Regions from separate parts of the Syntrophomonas erecta subsp. sporosyntropha genome, predicted to be linked through region 1. Evidence: riboswitches for the same ligand, from Rfam matches in the RefSeq annotation. Region 1 holds a riboswitch; each other region holds the start of a gene.

Region 1 (5,503 bases):
GGATCACGGATGTAATGTATAGCATTACTTGCCACCTGAATAATACAACTGCCCATTCCTAATTACCGAGAATGGGCAGTTAAGGTAGAGGCGGTTAGGGGTTAATCCTGAAGGGGATTTTCAATGAAGGTAGTAAAGGCAAAATCGTGATCATGGCCGAAGTTGGTAGTTGTCTCTCCTTCTACATAATGTATATGTTTTTCCCCTTCGATAAAGACAGGCAGACCTGTTCTAATACCAACTTCGTGATAATGGTTAAAGAAGAAATCAGTGTTAACAAGAATAGCATGTACATGACTATCCCCCATTGGGATCTCTTCGCTGGTCACACCGGCAAAACGGTGAGTGTGGGGTATAGTTCCAGCTACCATAACACTTCCGGCAAACTCATGTACATGAGTCTGAATTCCAGGTTTATGATGCCTGGATGGACCATCATCGTGATGATGGTGAGGGTCCTTTTTAGGCTGATGAGGTTTACGCTTAGGATAGCAAACTCTGCAATTGGGATTACCACATGCCATACCATAATACTCCTTTCTTTCTAGTTAGTACATGATATGGGATACCCTTCCGGAAGGTTACTATCGGTTAGTTCTTTTAATTTACCTAATCAAACGGCATAAAAGAGGACAAAGGGACAGGTTTGCTGTCCCATGTCCCAACCTTAAAAACCGTGGTCTTACTAAACTGTCGTATCGCGCACTCTTAGGTTTCCTGGTAACTATTGATCCCGGGCATTTTCTTAAGTTAAGGTCAATGATTAGGAACAAGTGATGTGGGCAAGTGGAGTGGGACAGCAAACCTGTCCCCTTGTCCCCCTTGTCCCGCTAGGAAGTGTGGGTAGAACCATTATTGCTTCCATCAGCAGATCCGGTTTCTACCAGACGCAACAAAATATCCTCCAGGCTGTTTTCCTTAAGGCCAAAGGAGAGTATTTTCCCGTTGTGGGCGACTACTTCAGATATAATTAGGGGGCGCAGGTCGCTATCTTTGGTTGCATTAATATCTAGTTTTGAACCGTTTGCTTTTACTTGATTAATTCCAGGAATGTTTCGCAATGCCTGCACCACCTGCGTATTAGGCCGAGTCATAACTAATTCAATATTCATGCTGTTACTGGAGGTACTGCGAAGGTGTTCAATAGAGTCTAAGGCTACCAGGCGACCGTGGTCAAATATACCAACCACATCACAGATGCTTTCCACTTCGGGCAGTATGTGAGAGGACATTAATACGGTAACTTCCCTTTCCTGCCGCAGGCGAAGGATTAAGTCCCGCATATTTTTGGCCCCCAATGGATCTAACCCCAGGGTAGGTTCGTCCAGAAAAAGGATTTGGGGTTCCGATAATAAAGCTTGGGCCAAGCCTAAACGGTGGCGCATGCCGCGGGAATACCCCCCGATATGGGCATGTTTTTTGTCCATCAGTCCTACCAGTTCTAGAACAGAATCAATACGCCGCTGTTGTTCGCTCATAGAAATATCCAACAGACGGCATAAGTAGCGCAGGGTTTCCAAAGTAGTCATACGGGGATAAAAGGCGGGATTTTCAGGCACATAGCCAATATAGGCCCGCACCTGCATCGGTTCTCTTATCACGTCATAACCTGCTACTAGTGCGGTTCCACTGTCTGGACGAATTAAACTTACCAACATTTTAAAGGTGGTGGTCTTACCGGCTCCGTTTAGTCCTAATAATCCGAAAGAGGTCCCCGGTTTTACCTGAAAACTTATATTATCTACTGCCTTTAAGGGGCCGTACCATTTGCTTAAACCTTGAACATCAACCGCAAAGTCTTTCAAATTACTCCCCCCTATTTCCTAAAGGTAACATTTTGCCGCTCAAAGATCCAACTACTCAGGAGCAGTACGACAACGGTCATGATTAAAAGTGATAGACAACATATTAGTGCATCACTAGGACGAGTTAGAGCAAATTTTTGAAACTTAGCAAAAACGCTTAAAAAGAATTTTACTATTAAGGGTAATCCTTGGAAGCTATCAATATGCAGCAATTGGCCGACTTGCCTTAGAAATTCCCCGCCCAGTGGGTGGGCAGGTGCCATAAAGACTAGAGCACATAAACCGCTAGTGGCTGTGGTGGGGGCAAATATTGAAATCAAAGTAGTCAGGGCTACAAAAAACAAAGACACACAAGTTACGATAGCCACCAGGGTCAGCCATTGGCTAAATGGGGGCATGGGAAGCTGCCATCGATATTGCGATATTCCGGAAATCTGGGCCCAGAAATAGGCGGCAATTAATTCTACTACCAGCAGGGGGACAATCATCAGTACATAAGCCCAAAATTTGCCCAGAAGCAAGGAGCGTCGGGGCAAAGGCTTAGAAAGAATTAGCTCCAGAGTACCCTTCTCCTTTTCCCCCACTACCGCATCCATGGCAGCAAAGATACCGATCATAGGGCAGAGTACGGCAAACAGTTCAAAAAAAGGATCCAGAACATTAGTAGAATTAGCCGTAGGACCGACTTCTGTATAGAGAGCCATCAGGATGCCGCCAAAAATAAACATCAATAAAAATAACGCTTTATAGTTACGTAGATTCTCCCGCAGTTCCCACTGCATTACCGCCAATATTTTCATTAGCAACCCCCCGTTTCCTGTATTGTGATAACATTTTTGGTTTATTGTTTAAATGATTTTGCAATAAATTAAACCCTGCCGAACATAGACTTCGGTAAACATTTAAGTTAAACCTTCTATTTTCGCTATAATCTAGGGGACAAGGGGACAAGTTTGCTGTCCCATCCCTAAAAAACCGAAACTGTGGTCTTACGAAATTCATCCTTTCATAATCTGCCCCGCAATTATTGCCGACTGTTTATGCTAATTCTGGGTATTTTCTTTAGTACCGCGTTCTGGTGTTGTTAACACTTTAATAGTCAATAATTGGGGACAAGTATATGGGACAGCAAACCTGTCCCCCTGTCCCCCCCTGTCCCCTTGTCCCCCTAACTTGACTTAAATTAACGTTTAGGTGATAATATTACAAGAACATTCCATTTTATGTAAAACCCTGCTGATACTGAACTTATCACTTTAAAATGTGATGTGATTACTACGTTATGGAAAGCTAAAAAGGAGCTCAATGTAAAGGACGATTAGATACTTTTCAGACAACCATTTACACCGAAAATCCGGTTAATTAACTTTATAAAACTGCCAGTGGCGGTATTATTTACTTTTCCGTAGTTTCCGGCATGTGGCTGAGCTTCTGAAGATGCTTGCAGTGGTATATTCAAGGTTATAAGACAGGTTAAAATGGATTTTGCCTATTTTGCCTTATAATAGGGAAGTATGTTCAGGTTTTTATACGACCAACTCAATAGAATATCTTTATTTGCAAAAGGAATAAGGCTTTTTATTGAGTTATACGTGGGACGACTTTGTTTAGGAATATTCCCGGTAAGTTAAAACAATTATATAAACGCTGAATCGCAAAAGCGAGCGGGAGAACCAACCTTTGGGGTGAATCCTGTTTAACACAGGTAGGGTTTAGTCTTTTTCGACCCGAATCCGTCAGCTAATTCCGTAAGCGTTGAGAAGAAAGAGCAGTTAATGCCACAGCTGTTGCTCTGTGGCATTTATTTATTCAGAATTCTTTTAACCATTTATATTTAGCAACTATCTTCCATATCTAATCAATGGTAGTCATTAAGATTTATGAATTCTTACCCAACTGCAATTTCGCCAACTTTTCCCCTCTGTATTGTGTTTTCATATGCATTATTAGGTTTTCTTCTTGCCGGGGACAGAAAGGAGACAAGATGAACACATCCTGTAGAGTGCCAAACTATTGTGCTGATATCAACCTGGCTGACTGGAATGACTGGAAGTGGCAAATGGCTAATCGTATTTCTACGGTAGCGGAACTTGAGCAAGTGATAAATCTAAGCCGGGAGGAAAAAGAAAATCTCCGTAAGGGCCTGAAAACCTTAAGAATGGCTATAACACCTTATTATGCCAATCTCATGGCTAAAAATGATCCAAAATGTCCGATACGCAAGCAGGCAGTGCCTAGCAGCAAGGAAACAAACATAAATCCAAACGAGACTAGGGATCCCCTGCATGAAGAAATTGACTCACCGGTAAAAGGACTTACTCATAGGTATCTAGATCGGGTATTGCTTTTGGTCACGGACCAATGCTCTATGTATTGTCGTCATTGCACCAGAAGACGATTTGCTGGCCAAACTGATCGGGCTTTACCAATAGAAGACATTAATAATGCCATTAACTACATCAAAGAACATCCAGAAATCAGAGATGTACTAATCTCTGGAGGTGATCCTTTCTGTTTGCCAGACAAAAGGATTGAATATATACTTAGAAATTTGAGAGCCGTAAAACATATTGAGATTATACGTATTGGTACTCGCACGCCGGTAGTTATGCCCCAGAGGATAACAGATGAACTATGCGCTATGCTTAAAAAGTATCAACCTCTGTGGATTAACACTCATTTTAATCACCCTAAAGAAATTACTCTCGAGTCTGAACGGGCCTGCAGTAAACTGGTAGATGCCGGAATTCCCCTAGGCAATCAAGCAGTTCTTTTAAAAAATGTGAATGATTGTCCATATGTTATAAAAAAACTAGTGCAAAGTTTGGTACGGATTAGGGTTAGACCTTACTATCTATACCAATGCGATCTTTCCGAAGGTATTGAACATTTTAGAACTTCTATAGCAAAAGGAATAGAGATTATCGAAATGCTGCGGGGTCATACTTCAGGACTGGCAGTTCCCACCTTTGTAGTTGATGCACCTGGTGGGGGCGGTAAAATACCGGTTGGTCCCCAGTATTTAATATCGAGATCACCGAGGAAAACCATTTTACGTAATTATGAGGGAATTATTTGCACCTACAGTGAACCAGAGGATCAAAGCCATGAATGTACACAATGCGGTATATGTGCTGAATACAAAAAATTTGAATGTCAGGGCCTGGAAAAGCTTTACCTGGATGAAAAAACCCGGCTGATACCTCAAGGCAATATTCGCATTGGCAGGAGGGCAAGTTATTAAATGAGAACAGTTATTTACAAAGATAAAGATTTTTATAAGGATATTGACGGGACATTGCTATTCTTAGATGTAATAAACAGTAGGGTTAAAATATTAAACCACCAATATCTTAAAAGCAGTCATTTAATATATGCCAAACAGCTGGCCATTGCCAATAATATGGGAAAAATAATCTCATTTGCTCCTCAGGAATGTTATGATCTGTTTCAGGAGGCGGGGTTTAAAGTAGAGGGAAGAATCGAAGGATTTTTTAAAGGAACCTTGGCATTGTGCTATTCTTACTTTATTGATAGTCATCGAATGTTTTCCTCCAACGGTGATGACGAAAAAAGCTTTATTCAGTGCAGTCAGGACCATTTTCCCGGTCAGGATCTACTAGCTAAGTTTCCTTATCTGCTAAGGGATGCAAGTTATAAAGATATTCCTCAGATGATCAAGCTATTTAAATCAGTTT
Region 2 (5,503 bases), 1.4 Mb from region 1:
TGCTTTCGTTTGTTTGTTCGCTTCCTATTCCCTTTTAATTACTGGATTAGTCACCAATACTATGTCCTTTTTCTTTCCAGCTCGGGCCTGGTTACCAGTAATGGGTATAGTATTGTTAAGCACTGTCCTGGCTATCTTTGGACTCTTTAAAGGTCTCGAGTTGATCGGCTCAACCCGGTCGGCCATCCTCAGTATGATTGAACCACCGGTTACGGTTTTGTTTTCTTGTCTGCTTTTCCAAGACAAGTTATCCCTTTTACAGTGGATGGGGGCTGTACTAGTTATATTTGGTTCTATAATGGTAACCAAAGCCCGGGAAACAAAATCTGAAACATCGTCCTAAACAAATTAATTTCCTCCTAAACCCCCTTAATACAAGAAATACCCCTGAACCTGGATGTTCAGGGGTATTTCTTGTATTAAGGGGGTTTATTTTTTATACTCATCCGGCAGCCAAGTTTGTACCAGTTCCTGATTCTCCTCTATCCACTGCCGGGCTGCCTTGACACTGTCACCCTGCTCTTCAGCCAGCACCATCGCCCGGCTCAGATCATCAGATGTCCAGGCAAAATTATCAAACAGCTCATACACCTCAGGCAGGTCTTCTTTCAGACCCTGGCGTACCATAGTGAATATCTCTTCTTCCTCACCGTATATTTTCTTAGGATCCTCCAGGTATTTTAAATCCCAGCGGGCAAATTTCCAGTGCGGAGTCCAACCGGTAACCGCCACCCATTCATTATTGTCTATAGCCGATTTTAAAGCTCCTACCATGGTAGCATCCGAACCTTCTACCAGTTCATAATCCAAATTATACTCTTTAAGCACACTTTCGCTTGCTTTCATAATACCCGCACCGGGATCAATGCCAATAATCTGCCCTTTAAATTTGTCCTTTACACGGTTCATTTCCTCTATAGAGTTAATTTCTACATATTCTGGAACTACCAGACCAATTTTGGCCCCCTTCATATTAACTCCTAGATTTTCTATCTGATCTCCTAATTGTTTAATATATTCCCCATGGGTTACAGGTAACCAGGCACAAAACATAGCATCCCCGTCTCCAGTAGCTAAGCCCTGGTACATAGCCCCGGCACTTAGTGGCATAAGTTCAACATTATAACCCATTTCATTTTCTAATATGTCGGCAACCACATGGGTAGTCGCTGTCGCACATGCCCAGGTAACGTAAAGCAGTTTAATAGTTGGCTTATCTGCGCTCTGCTTTCCCGGATCCTGATTGGCATTATTACCGCAGCCAACCACAGCAAAAGCCAGCAGGGTGACTAAGGCTATTATCGTTAACACCTGGCTTTTTTTGATCATTCTTAAAATCCCGTCCTTTCTATTTATTACGTCCTAAATTTTGGGTAATACGATCTAATATAATCGCTATAATGACAATGGCGACTCCTGCTTCAAAACCTACCCCCATTTGTAATGTCTGAATTGCTTTCCACACAACACCTCCCAAACCTTTAGCTCCGATCATAGCAGCAATAACTACCATGGATAGAGCCAGCATAATACACTGGTTTATTCCTGCCAGAATAGTAGGCTTGGCCAAAGGTAACTCAATTTTAAATAACATCTGCATAAAAGTAGAACCAAAAGATTTGCCCAATTCTACTAATTCTTCCGGTACCTGCTTGATACCTAAATCGGTTAACCTGATAACGGGTGGCATAGCAAATATAATGGTAGTAATAATAGCAGGAACAACTCCTAACCCGAAAAACGGAATGGCCGGCAGCAGGTAAACAAAAGCCGGCAGGGTCTGCATAAAATCTAACACCGGCATGATAATCCGATGAGCAGTCTCATTTTTAGCTCCTAGAATACCCAGGGGTACACCAATGATAATACAAAGAAAAACTGCTACAATGACTAAGGCCAGCGTTTGCATAGTCACATCCCACAAACCAATATTTAAGATAAAAAGCATACCTACTATGGTAAATACGGCGATTTTTTTCTCCGCCAGCCACCAGGCCAGAATCGTCAATATGATGATAATAACTTCCGGCGGAAGGCTAATCATCATATCCTGCAAATTAACAATATGGGTACGTAAAAATTCGGCGATAGCTTGAGTAGTATCAGAACAATGCAAGGTAAGATAATCTATGGCCTGGTCAGTCCATTCCCTTAAGGGAATGCGGGGAATTCCTTCTATATATAGAAAACTGGTGCCCAAAATATTATTCATTATTTCCACCTCTTTCCCCGGCCAGACCAGCTATTACTGACCCTCGTACCAGGACACCCCTTAAAATCTTATTCTCATCCACTACCGCAACTGGTACTTTAGTATGGGCCACTACTTCCATCAGATCGGAAAGTAGAGTATCCGGTGAGGCTAGAGGTATATCATTCTGAATTATATTACCTAACTGTTTTTCACCTTTTTCGGCAATAGCCAGCGCCTCATCAGCCTGGATATAGCCCAGGAGTTTTCCTATTCGATCAGTCACAAATACCATGGAAATACCATGCTTTTCCATTAAATGGAGAGCCGTCCGGGGCCCATCTTTGGGATAAACGATAGAACGAGGTTTAACCATAACTGAACCAGCTGTAAGAGCTTTGCTGCGGTTAACATTTTCCACAAAACGGGCTACATATTCAGTGGCCGGAGACAATAGAATATCCTCCGGCTGTCCCATTTGCACCATGTGCCCATCTTTCATCAGGGCAATTCTATCCCCTATTTTTAAGGCTTCATCCAGATCGTGGGTAATAAAAACGATAGTTTTATGGAGTTTACCCTGAATTTCCAGCAGTTCATCCTGCATTTCCTGGCGGATTAAAGGATCCAGGGCACTAAAAGGCTCGTCCATCAACAGAATATCGGGATCGGTAGCTAGAGCCCGGGCTATGCCTACCCTTTGTTGCATACCTCCACTTAAGTTTTGGGGATAATAATCTTCCCAGCCTTTTAAGCCTACCATTTCAATAGCCTGTAGAGCCCCAGCATACCGTTTTTCCCGGGGCACCCCCTGAACTTCTAACCCATAGGCCACATTATTTAGAATAGAACGATTAGGTAAAAGGGCAAAACGCTGAAATACCATAGCCATCTTTTTACGGCGAATATTTACCAGATCTGCTGATGACATACGGGTAATATCTTCTCCATCAATAATGATTTGACCATCAGTAGCCTTTATTAAACAATTAATACAACGCAACAGGGTTGATTTGCCACTCCCGGAAAGACCCATAATCACAAAGCTTTCACCTTCGTTGACTGTAAGGTCTATATTACGGATACCAACTACCTGTCTGGTGCGTTGGCGAATTTCGTCACTAGGAACCCCTTTTTTTACTAATTCCAACGCTTTTCCCGGATTATTTCCGTAAATCTTGGTAAGATTATTTACTCGAATTTTCTCTATACGGCATCATTCCTTTTTATTAAAAAATATAAAACGTCATAAAAATATACGAGTGCTAACTATCACCGTATTAAAGCAGTGCCAGGTTTAAGTGTTTTAAAAATTATGGGAAATAGGATGCCTTCAAAGATAGGTATAACCTAGTTAGAAGTGATTTAAAGACACCAGTTATCCCATTCTCCCCTATGACTGCTTGCGAAGTTAGCTGACGGGTTTGGGCTAGGAAGCCCTACCATAAATGGATTCACCCCAATAACAGATGGTTCCCCCGCTCCTGAACCGGGTGTTCAGGATTCAGCATAAGAGAATGGCTATCCGGCCTTAATAAAGTTGTAGAATATACTATTAATTTATGACTACTTAAATATTATAGGCATATATTGCAAAAGGTTTCAAAAACAAAGAGAAGAGTTGTAAACAAAAGAGGCAGCTTTTCCTTAAAAATCGGACCATTAGCTGGTCTATGAGGCAAATTCCTAAGACACCCTTGGTTAGAGGGTATGAAAACCTGCTGCAAAGCACCAACGAAATGATTAAATAATTCTCTATCCGGGGCACCTTAAGGTCCAAAAGACTGGTACTTAAAGTGAGGTTTACTTACATCATCTTAAGCCGGGATAATACTGGATAAAAAACCGGGGTTAATAAAATACCATGTTTCTTACCCCGGCTGGTTATTAGCCTGTCAGCCACCTGACTAACCGATCACTGCAACCACCCGGATTAGCCACTAAAAAAATTATTATTAGTGCAGTAATTATTCCTAACAGGCTGTTTTTTATTTTCAGGCGGGTAATTCTCCGTTCTTCTAACTTACCTTTAGGCCCCGTTTTCATCGGCTGCCTCCCCTTGATCAGGACTGTCTAGTAGTCTTTCTGTTAAATTAAAAATACGCTTATGCCATTGCAACATCAATATCAAAAGAGGTACTACCAAATAAATACTAGTCGTTGAAGCTGCTACAATACCCGAGTCATTAACGGCTAGAGCCACCAATGCTCCAGTAATAATCCCTCCAAATCCCTTAACAATATAAGGTCTCTCCTGGCGCAACTGTGCCATAGCACCTACCGGTCTATATACCAGTAAGGCTAAAACTAATAATATTACTATAAAAACCCAGCTCCAGATCGTATAGCGGATCAGTTTTAAATTCATGGCCAGTTTGCGCATAATAATAATCAATCCCTGGGTCCATCCCCCGGAGGCAATTTGATTAGCTGCCCTGCCAATATGGGTCTGCAGTTCTACCGATCGGGTCATATCATAAAAAGCTACACTGGCCAATATCAATACCGCAACTCCCAGAGCAGCCAGAACTGTACGCGGACGCATTCTAACTTCTCCTAATAGGAGAAAAGTAACTAAAAAAGCAAAGGGACCCGCCAGCATACCTCCCGAATTAGCCCCCAGGTAAGGAGAGGCGATTAAATAAGACTCGAAGGCGAAAAGCAAAGCAACTAGTAACAGGCCGCTACGCCCTTTAAACCTTTCATAAAAAATTGCTGCAGTAGCGATGGTACTCCCCAGCAGGATACCCATATATTCATTTCCAATTCCATAATAACGGGCACCAGCCATAGGATCATACCCAAGTACCGAACTTTGAATCATACTAGTCCCAGTAAGAAGATCAAAACTTAGCAGCACCACGGTGCCCAAACTGAGCGCAAAAAATGACGTGAAAGCATTGCCCTGAAACAAACGCATTAATGCCCAGCTTATAAAAATGGTGGCTGCTATGGCTACCAGCATATACATCCAGTCAGGGCCGGCCGGTAATTTCCCCAGTGGCAATAGAACTAGAGGAAAAGCTACCAAAGCTACAATTGCCATCTCTACAAATCGACTAATTTCCTTTAACCAGAATATAGATGCCAGTGCTAAGAGAATTATAATGATTTGTAATACTACATACCCCTTAATGAGAGGAACTCGTAAGCGATTTACTGTACTGGTAAGGCTGCACAAATCCTGGGCGGCCTGCAAGTTATTTCCATCAGCCGGGGTGGTAATAAAGGGACGACCAATCATTGTACCCGTCTGATCATTTAATCCAAAGTATTTTAAAACTGTGGGAGCAATATCTGTATTGGCTACCA
Region 3 (5,503 bases), 1.2 Mb from region 1:
GTTTAGACTATAGCGTTCCTTAAAGGTAGTGAGGGAGGGGCATACCCCTTCTCCCCAGAACCATACAGAATTGGCCGGTTTTTTCCCGGCTTTTTCCCGGGCCAGGTTGATGGGATGGGAAGATAATATCCGGGCACTTTTTTCCATAAAATCCAAAAGGATATGGCCATCCTGTCCCGCGGGCAGGTAATCACCAATAGAGCGGCCACTAATATCATGGGGTGGGGTTAACGACATATTTCTTTCGGCACCATCTTTCCACACCAACAGGTGACGATAACTAATACCAGGGTGAAAATGGAAATCCTGGTTGCCTAGCTCATCCTGCAAAGTCTTAATTAATAGTGATGATTCATTAGAAGGTATTTCCCCAGCACTATAATCAACCATCGTGCGGTTAGCATAGACTGGTGTTTCGGACAAGGTAACCAGGTTGCAGCGTAATGCCAGATCATGGGGGGACAAATTTACCCCCATACTGACCGCTTCCAAAGGAGAACGGCCTGTATAATAAATAGCAGGGTCATAACCCATTACACTAAGGTTAGCAACATCACTTCCTGGTGCCAGGTTTCGGGGTATGGTTCTTACCATACCGATAGTTGATCGAGGGGCCAGTCCATCTATATGGGGGGTATGGGCATATTGCAGCGGTGTCTTATGGTTAAGTTCAGGAATGGGCTCATCTGCCATTCCATCGGCTAGTATTACAATGTATTTCACGCGCCATTTCATCTCCTGTTTGCATTTTTCACCAGTATAGCACATGATGCCTCCGGGGAGTTGTTTGGTTTTAAGATGGGCCGGTTATTTTTAGATCTAGTACTAAAGTGGCGACAGTTAAAAACTACTAAGCATTTTCTCTATAGCAGACAGGTGGCCTGCATAGTATTAGAAATTGGTAGTAAAGTGATGTTTATAACCAAGCCTGCTGAAATAAGCAAACTACAGTTGGTATTAAAAAAGCCGGCTGAGGTTCGGAAACTGCCAGGAAGTAAATGGGAAACAGGGCTTTTTCGCCGTATTTTATTACATAAGCTTCTATATCACCATAGAATGTTAGAACACCCTATTTTTACCTTTTACCCTCCTGGCTACAAGGTTTTACCGCTTAAATGGGCCCTGGTTTGCTTTCGACAAGCTTGCAGATAATCTGTTATCATTTATATTATGGAACCAGAACAACGCTGAATTCTTTCCATGATCCAGTCATTTCCATGACTTTGGTCATGAAGAAGCGGGGAAACCGTATATTGGGGTGAAACCACCTGGTGGTAGGGTTACCTTACGACCCGAACCCGTCAGCTAACCTCGTAAGCGTAGCAAGGATGTAAATTACCGATATACATCTCGCTTATGCACTTCTGTTTCCCAATTCTAGGATGGTGTTATTTACATGTTCATATATGGTACGTTTGCCAATAGCTTTGCAGGCTATGTTATTGCTAATGGTGATAAAATTCTGCAGCTTAGCTGGGAACATTGTCTTTTAGTAATAGTAGCAGTTTTTATTGCAGTTGCTATAGGGATAGTATTGGGCCTATTAATAAGCTACTATAAATTTTTGGCCCGGATCGTCCTTTATGTGTGCCAGGTTATAATGACTATTCCTAGCCTGGCCTTATTTGGATTACTTTTGCCTTTCTTTGGTATAGGTTTTAAAACGGGTGTTTTAACCCTTATCCTCTATTGCCTCCTACCAGTAGTAAGAAATACTCATACCGGTATTGTCGAAATTGATCCAGCCATAATAGAAGCCGCCCATGGAATGGGTATGAACGAATTGAATATTATACGCCGCATCAAGTTGCCATTAGCTTGGCCAATTATTATGGCCGGCATAAGAACTGCAGTGGTTATGATAGTGGGAATCGCAGCTATTGCCTCAGTGGTAGGAGCTGGGGGCCTGGGAGAGTTTATATTCCGGGGCATTTCTCAATGGAATATAAATGCTGTCCTGGTAGGAGCAGTTTGCGTTTCCCTTTTAGCAGTTGTATTAGATCAATTATTAAAATGGGTAGAAACTAGATCGCAAATCTAGGGAAGGAGGTATTAATAATGATACGTCTGCAAGGAGTTACTAAAAAGTACAAAAACCAGGATATACCGGCAGTAAGTAACTTAGATCTGCATATTACCCGGGGCGAAACTTGTGTTTTAGTAGGTTCTTCCGGATGTGGGAAGACCACTACTATGAAAATGATTAACCGTCTGGTCAATCCAACCCATGGATCTATTTACATTAATGGACAGGATAACCAGCAGATAGATCCGGTGAAGTTGCGTCAAAATATTGGTTATGTTATCCAGGAAATTGGTCTATTTCCCCACATGACTATCGCTGATAATGTAGCAACAGTTCCTCGGGAAAAGAAATGGCCGGAAAGAAAGATTCAAAACCGGGTTGATGACTTGCTCCACCTGGTTGGATTAGATCCGGCTGAATATAGAGATCGCAAACCAGCCAGCCTTAGTGGAGGGCAGAGACAAAGAGTGGGGGTAGCCCGTGCTTTAGCTGCTGATCCTGCTATTCTACTGATGGACGAACCTTTCGGCGCAGTTGACCCCATAACTCGGACCCATCTGCAAAACCAGTTTTTAAAACTACAGGAAAAATTAAAGAAAACCGTGGTTTTTGTAACTCATGACATAGATGAGGCCATTAAGATGGGAGATACTATTGCGGTTATGCGGGCTGGTCATTTAGTTCAGCACGACAGTCCGGATAAAATATTAAGTGAACCGAAAGATGATTTTGTCTCCGCTTTAATTGGTGGTAATCGTACTATAAAGCGTCTGAACCTGATTAAAATCCGGGAAGTAATAAAAAATCAGCCGGTTCACCCCCTAAAGGTAAATAGTTCAATGGATACTGCTAAAGATATTCTGATTAGAGCACAATTCCCGGCTGTGCCTGTAGTAGATGATGGTGGTAGATTAGTAGGTATAGTTACAAAAAATATCCTGGCCGGTTTAAAAAAGCGGGCTAGAGTTGCAGATGTTATGGAACCAGGTGGGTGTGTAATAGATGCAGAGGCTACATTGGGTGATGCCCTGGCGACTATGCTTAATTACGGGGAACGCTATGTGATAATTGTCGATGACAACTACTCCCCCTGTGGGCTGATAACTTTCTCCTGTTTACTGGAGTTGATGAAAGACGATGCGGCTTAAAAGAATAATCAGCGATTGGGGACCGGTGGTACTTTTCACAGTTATGGGTATTTTTACTACCATATATTTTGTTAATCACCCGGGAGGGGGAATGGCAGCTCGTATCATTACGTATGATCAGATTTTCTTACTGACCAAACAGCATATTGTCATGGTATTAGTCTCTTCTATAGCTGCTATAGTGACCGCAGTTCCTTTAGGAATCATGCTAACCAGACCAAAATTCCAGGGCATAGGTGCCGTTATTGAAAATGTGGTTAATGTTGGTCAAACAGTTCCCAGTATAGCAATTCTAGCCTTATTCTTCGCCATTTTAGGTCTGGGATTTAATACGGCCGTTTTTGCTCTATGGCTTTATTCTTTACTGCCGATTTTGCGGAATACTTATGCGGGAATTAAAGGTGTTCCACGGGGAGTTGTGGAAGCTGCCCGGGGGATGGGGATGCCTTCTGTCCGTAGACTGACCCGGATTGAGTTACCCCTGGCTGCACCTGTTATTTTAGCAGGGGTTAGAACTGCGGTAGTAGTCAATGTGGGTACTGCTGCCTTAGCTACTTATGTAGGAGCAGGAGGATATGGGGATTTAATTGTCACAGGAATCATGGTACAAAGGCTGCCGCTTCTTTTAACTGGTTGTATTCTAAGTGCGCTTTTAGCCATAATATGCGATCATATTCTGGCCATATTGGAAAAACGGACTGCCGAATACTAATAAATATAGGGAGGGATTTATTTTGCTAAATAATAAGTTCATAAAGATATTTACTATAACTGTTTTGCTTAGTATTATGTCAGTGTTTGTCATGGGCTGCGGCGGAGGTCAGACTATTGATCAAAAGGGGGATGCCCAGGCTATTGATAAGTGGGTGTTAGCTACCAACCACGAATTTTCTGTACGTCCGGATGGATATCCCGAGCTTAAAAAAGTATATGATTTCAAGTTTGACGATGTGCAAGTTATGGATCTGGGGGTAACCTATGGTGCATTACAAAATGATAAAGTGCCAGTTGCTCTGGGATTTGCTACTGATGGTCGCATTGCTGCTTTTGGTCTTGTAAATCTAAAAGACGATAAATCTTTCTTCCCGGTTTATAATCCTGCTCCTGTAATCAGACAGGAAGTGCTGGAAAGCCATCCCGAACTAAAAGAGATCTTAGCTCCGATAAGTAAAAAACTGGATACAGCCACTATGACTGATTTAAACAAGCAAGTTGATGTTGATGATAAGAAACCGGAAGCAGTAGCCCGGGAATGGCTTCTTAAAGAAGGGCTTATTGAGGAAAAGAACCCTCCGGCTGATAAAGGTACCATTAGGGTAGGATCGAAAGAGTTTACCGAACAGCTCCTATTAGGTGCAATTACTATTAAAGTGCTGGAAAATGAAGGTTTTAAGGTGGAAGACCATACCGGCCTGAATGGTAGTCTAGTAGTGAGAACGGCTCTGGAAGAAAATGAAATAGACCTTTATTGGGAGTATACCGGTACAGCCTGGCTAACCTATATGGGCAATGAGGAGGCTATTACCGATCCAGAGGAATGTTACCAAAAGGTTAAACAAGCCGATGCCAAAAAGGGCCTGGTATGGCTGGATTATGCACCATTTGATAACACTTATACCTTAATGATGCGTAAAACAGATGCCGAGGCATACAATATTGAGACCCTCAGTGATCTGGCGGAGGTCATAAAGGCTAACAAATAAATATCTTGTAAATTATCCCTAAACTACCATGATATGATTTTTAAAAAGATTTCGCTTATTTATACAACGTTAATGGGCATCTAACAAATTACGGCTCCAATAGAGAAAGCATAACTCTTTTAATGCTTCACACTGACAGGGTGTTTTTTTACTGCCTGCCCATGCTGTTTTACCTATTAATACTTGCCTTGCCAAAACAGTAGATAGGGATTTTTAAAGCGGAATCAAAAAAATTTTTAAGGGAATAAAGGGGCCGAGCTGTACAAGCCAGCCCCTTTTTTATATGAAGGGAGAATATATTTGTGAGTGCAATATCGGGGATTTATGGGCCTAGTACCTGCAAACTCCATGCCCAGATGGTTGAAAAACTTAAACATCGGGGAAGGGGGAGTTTTTACTGGCAAAACAGCAGGGGCCAGGTGAGCCTGGCCGGTAATACTTCTGCTCATAGCGGTCTATTTCTGGATCAGAATACGGCTTTGGCTCTGGATGGGCAGATTCTAAGTGATGAAACTGACGACTATCTTGATCCCATTGATATCGCGAAACAGTTTAACCTTAAAGAAGAAGCTTTTATACCCGACCTGCGCGGTTCTTTTGCCTTGCTGTTAGCTGGTGATGATAAT

What was found. Region 1 has a riboswitch for cyclic di-AMP ahead of kamA (lysine 2,3-aminomutase). Riboswitches for the same ligand answer to the same signal wherever they lie in the genome.
Region 2: it holds a riboswitch for cyclic di-AMP, as region 1 does, so the genes downstream of both, ACZ5Q0_RS11255 (quaternary amine ABC transporter ATP-binding protein) here and kamA (lysine 2,3-aminomutase) in region 1, are expected to answer to the same signal.
Region 3: it holds a riboswitch for cyclic di-AMP, as region 1 does, so the genes downstream of both, ACZ5Q0_RS10230 (ABC transporter permease) here and kamA (lysine 2,3-aminomutase) in region 1, are expected to answer to the same signal.

Annotation. Positions count from the first base shown of each region.
Region 1 covers NZ_AP042459.1:931,408-936,910, reverse strand. Annotated here, with positions in the region: gene ACZ5Q0_RS04360 (YmaF family protein) at 102-524, opposite strand; gene ACZ5Q0_RS04355 (ABC transporter ATP-binding protein) at 831-1,805, opposite strand; gene ACZ5Q0_RS04350 (ABC transporter permease) at 1,817-2,605, opposite strand; cyclic di-AMP (ydaO/yuaA leader) riboswitch at 3,441-3,575, shown strand; gene kamA (lysine 2,3-aminomutase) at 3,865-5,049, shown strand; gene ablB (putative beta-lysine N-acetyltransferase) at 5,050-5,503, shown strand, end outside.
Region 2 covers NZ_AP042459.1:2,296,300-2,301,802, reverse strand. Annotated here, with positions in the region: gene ACZ5Q0_RS11270 (DMT family transporter) at 1-343, shown strand, start outside; gene ACZ5Q0_RS11265 (glycine betaine ABC transporter substrate-binding protein) at 430-1,329, opposite strand; gene ACZ5Q0_RS11260 (ABC transporter permease) at 1,349-2,212, opposite strand; gene ACZ5Q0_RS11255 (quaternary amine ABC transporter ATP-binding protein) at 2,205-3,341, opposite strand; cyclic di-AMP (ydaO/yuaA leader) riboswitch at 3,577-3,711, opposite strand; gene ACZ5Q0_RS11250 (hypothetical protein) at 4,079-4,237, opposite strand; gene ACZ5Q0_RS11245 (hypothetical protein) at 4,221-5,503, opposite strand, start outside.
Region 3 covers NZ_AP042459.1:2,100,522-2,106,024, forward strand. Annotated here, with positions in the region: gene ACZ5Q0_RS10225 (cofactor-independent phosphoglycerate mutase) at 1-723, opposite strand, end outside; cyclic di-AMP (ydaO/yuaA leader) riboswitch at 1,176-1,335, shown strand; gene ACZ5Q0_RS10230 (ABC transporter permease) at 1,397-2,041, shown strand; gene ACZ5Q0_RS10235 (betaine/proline/choline family ABC transporter ATP-binding protein) at 2,059-3,174, shown strand; gene ACZ5Q0_RS10240 (ABC transporter permease) at 3,164-3,886, shown strand; gene ACZ5Q0_RS10245 (glycine betaine ABC transporter substrate-binding protein) at 3,909-4,877, shown strand; gene ACZ5Q0_RS10250 (asparagine synthase-related protein) at 5,180-5,503, shown strand, end outside.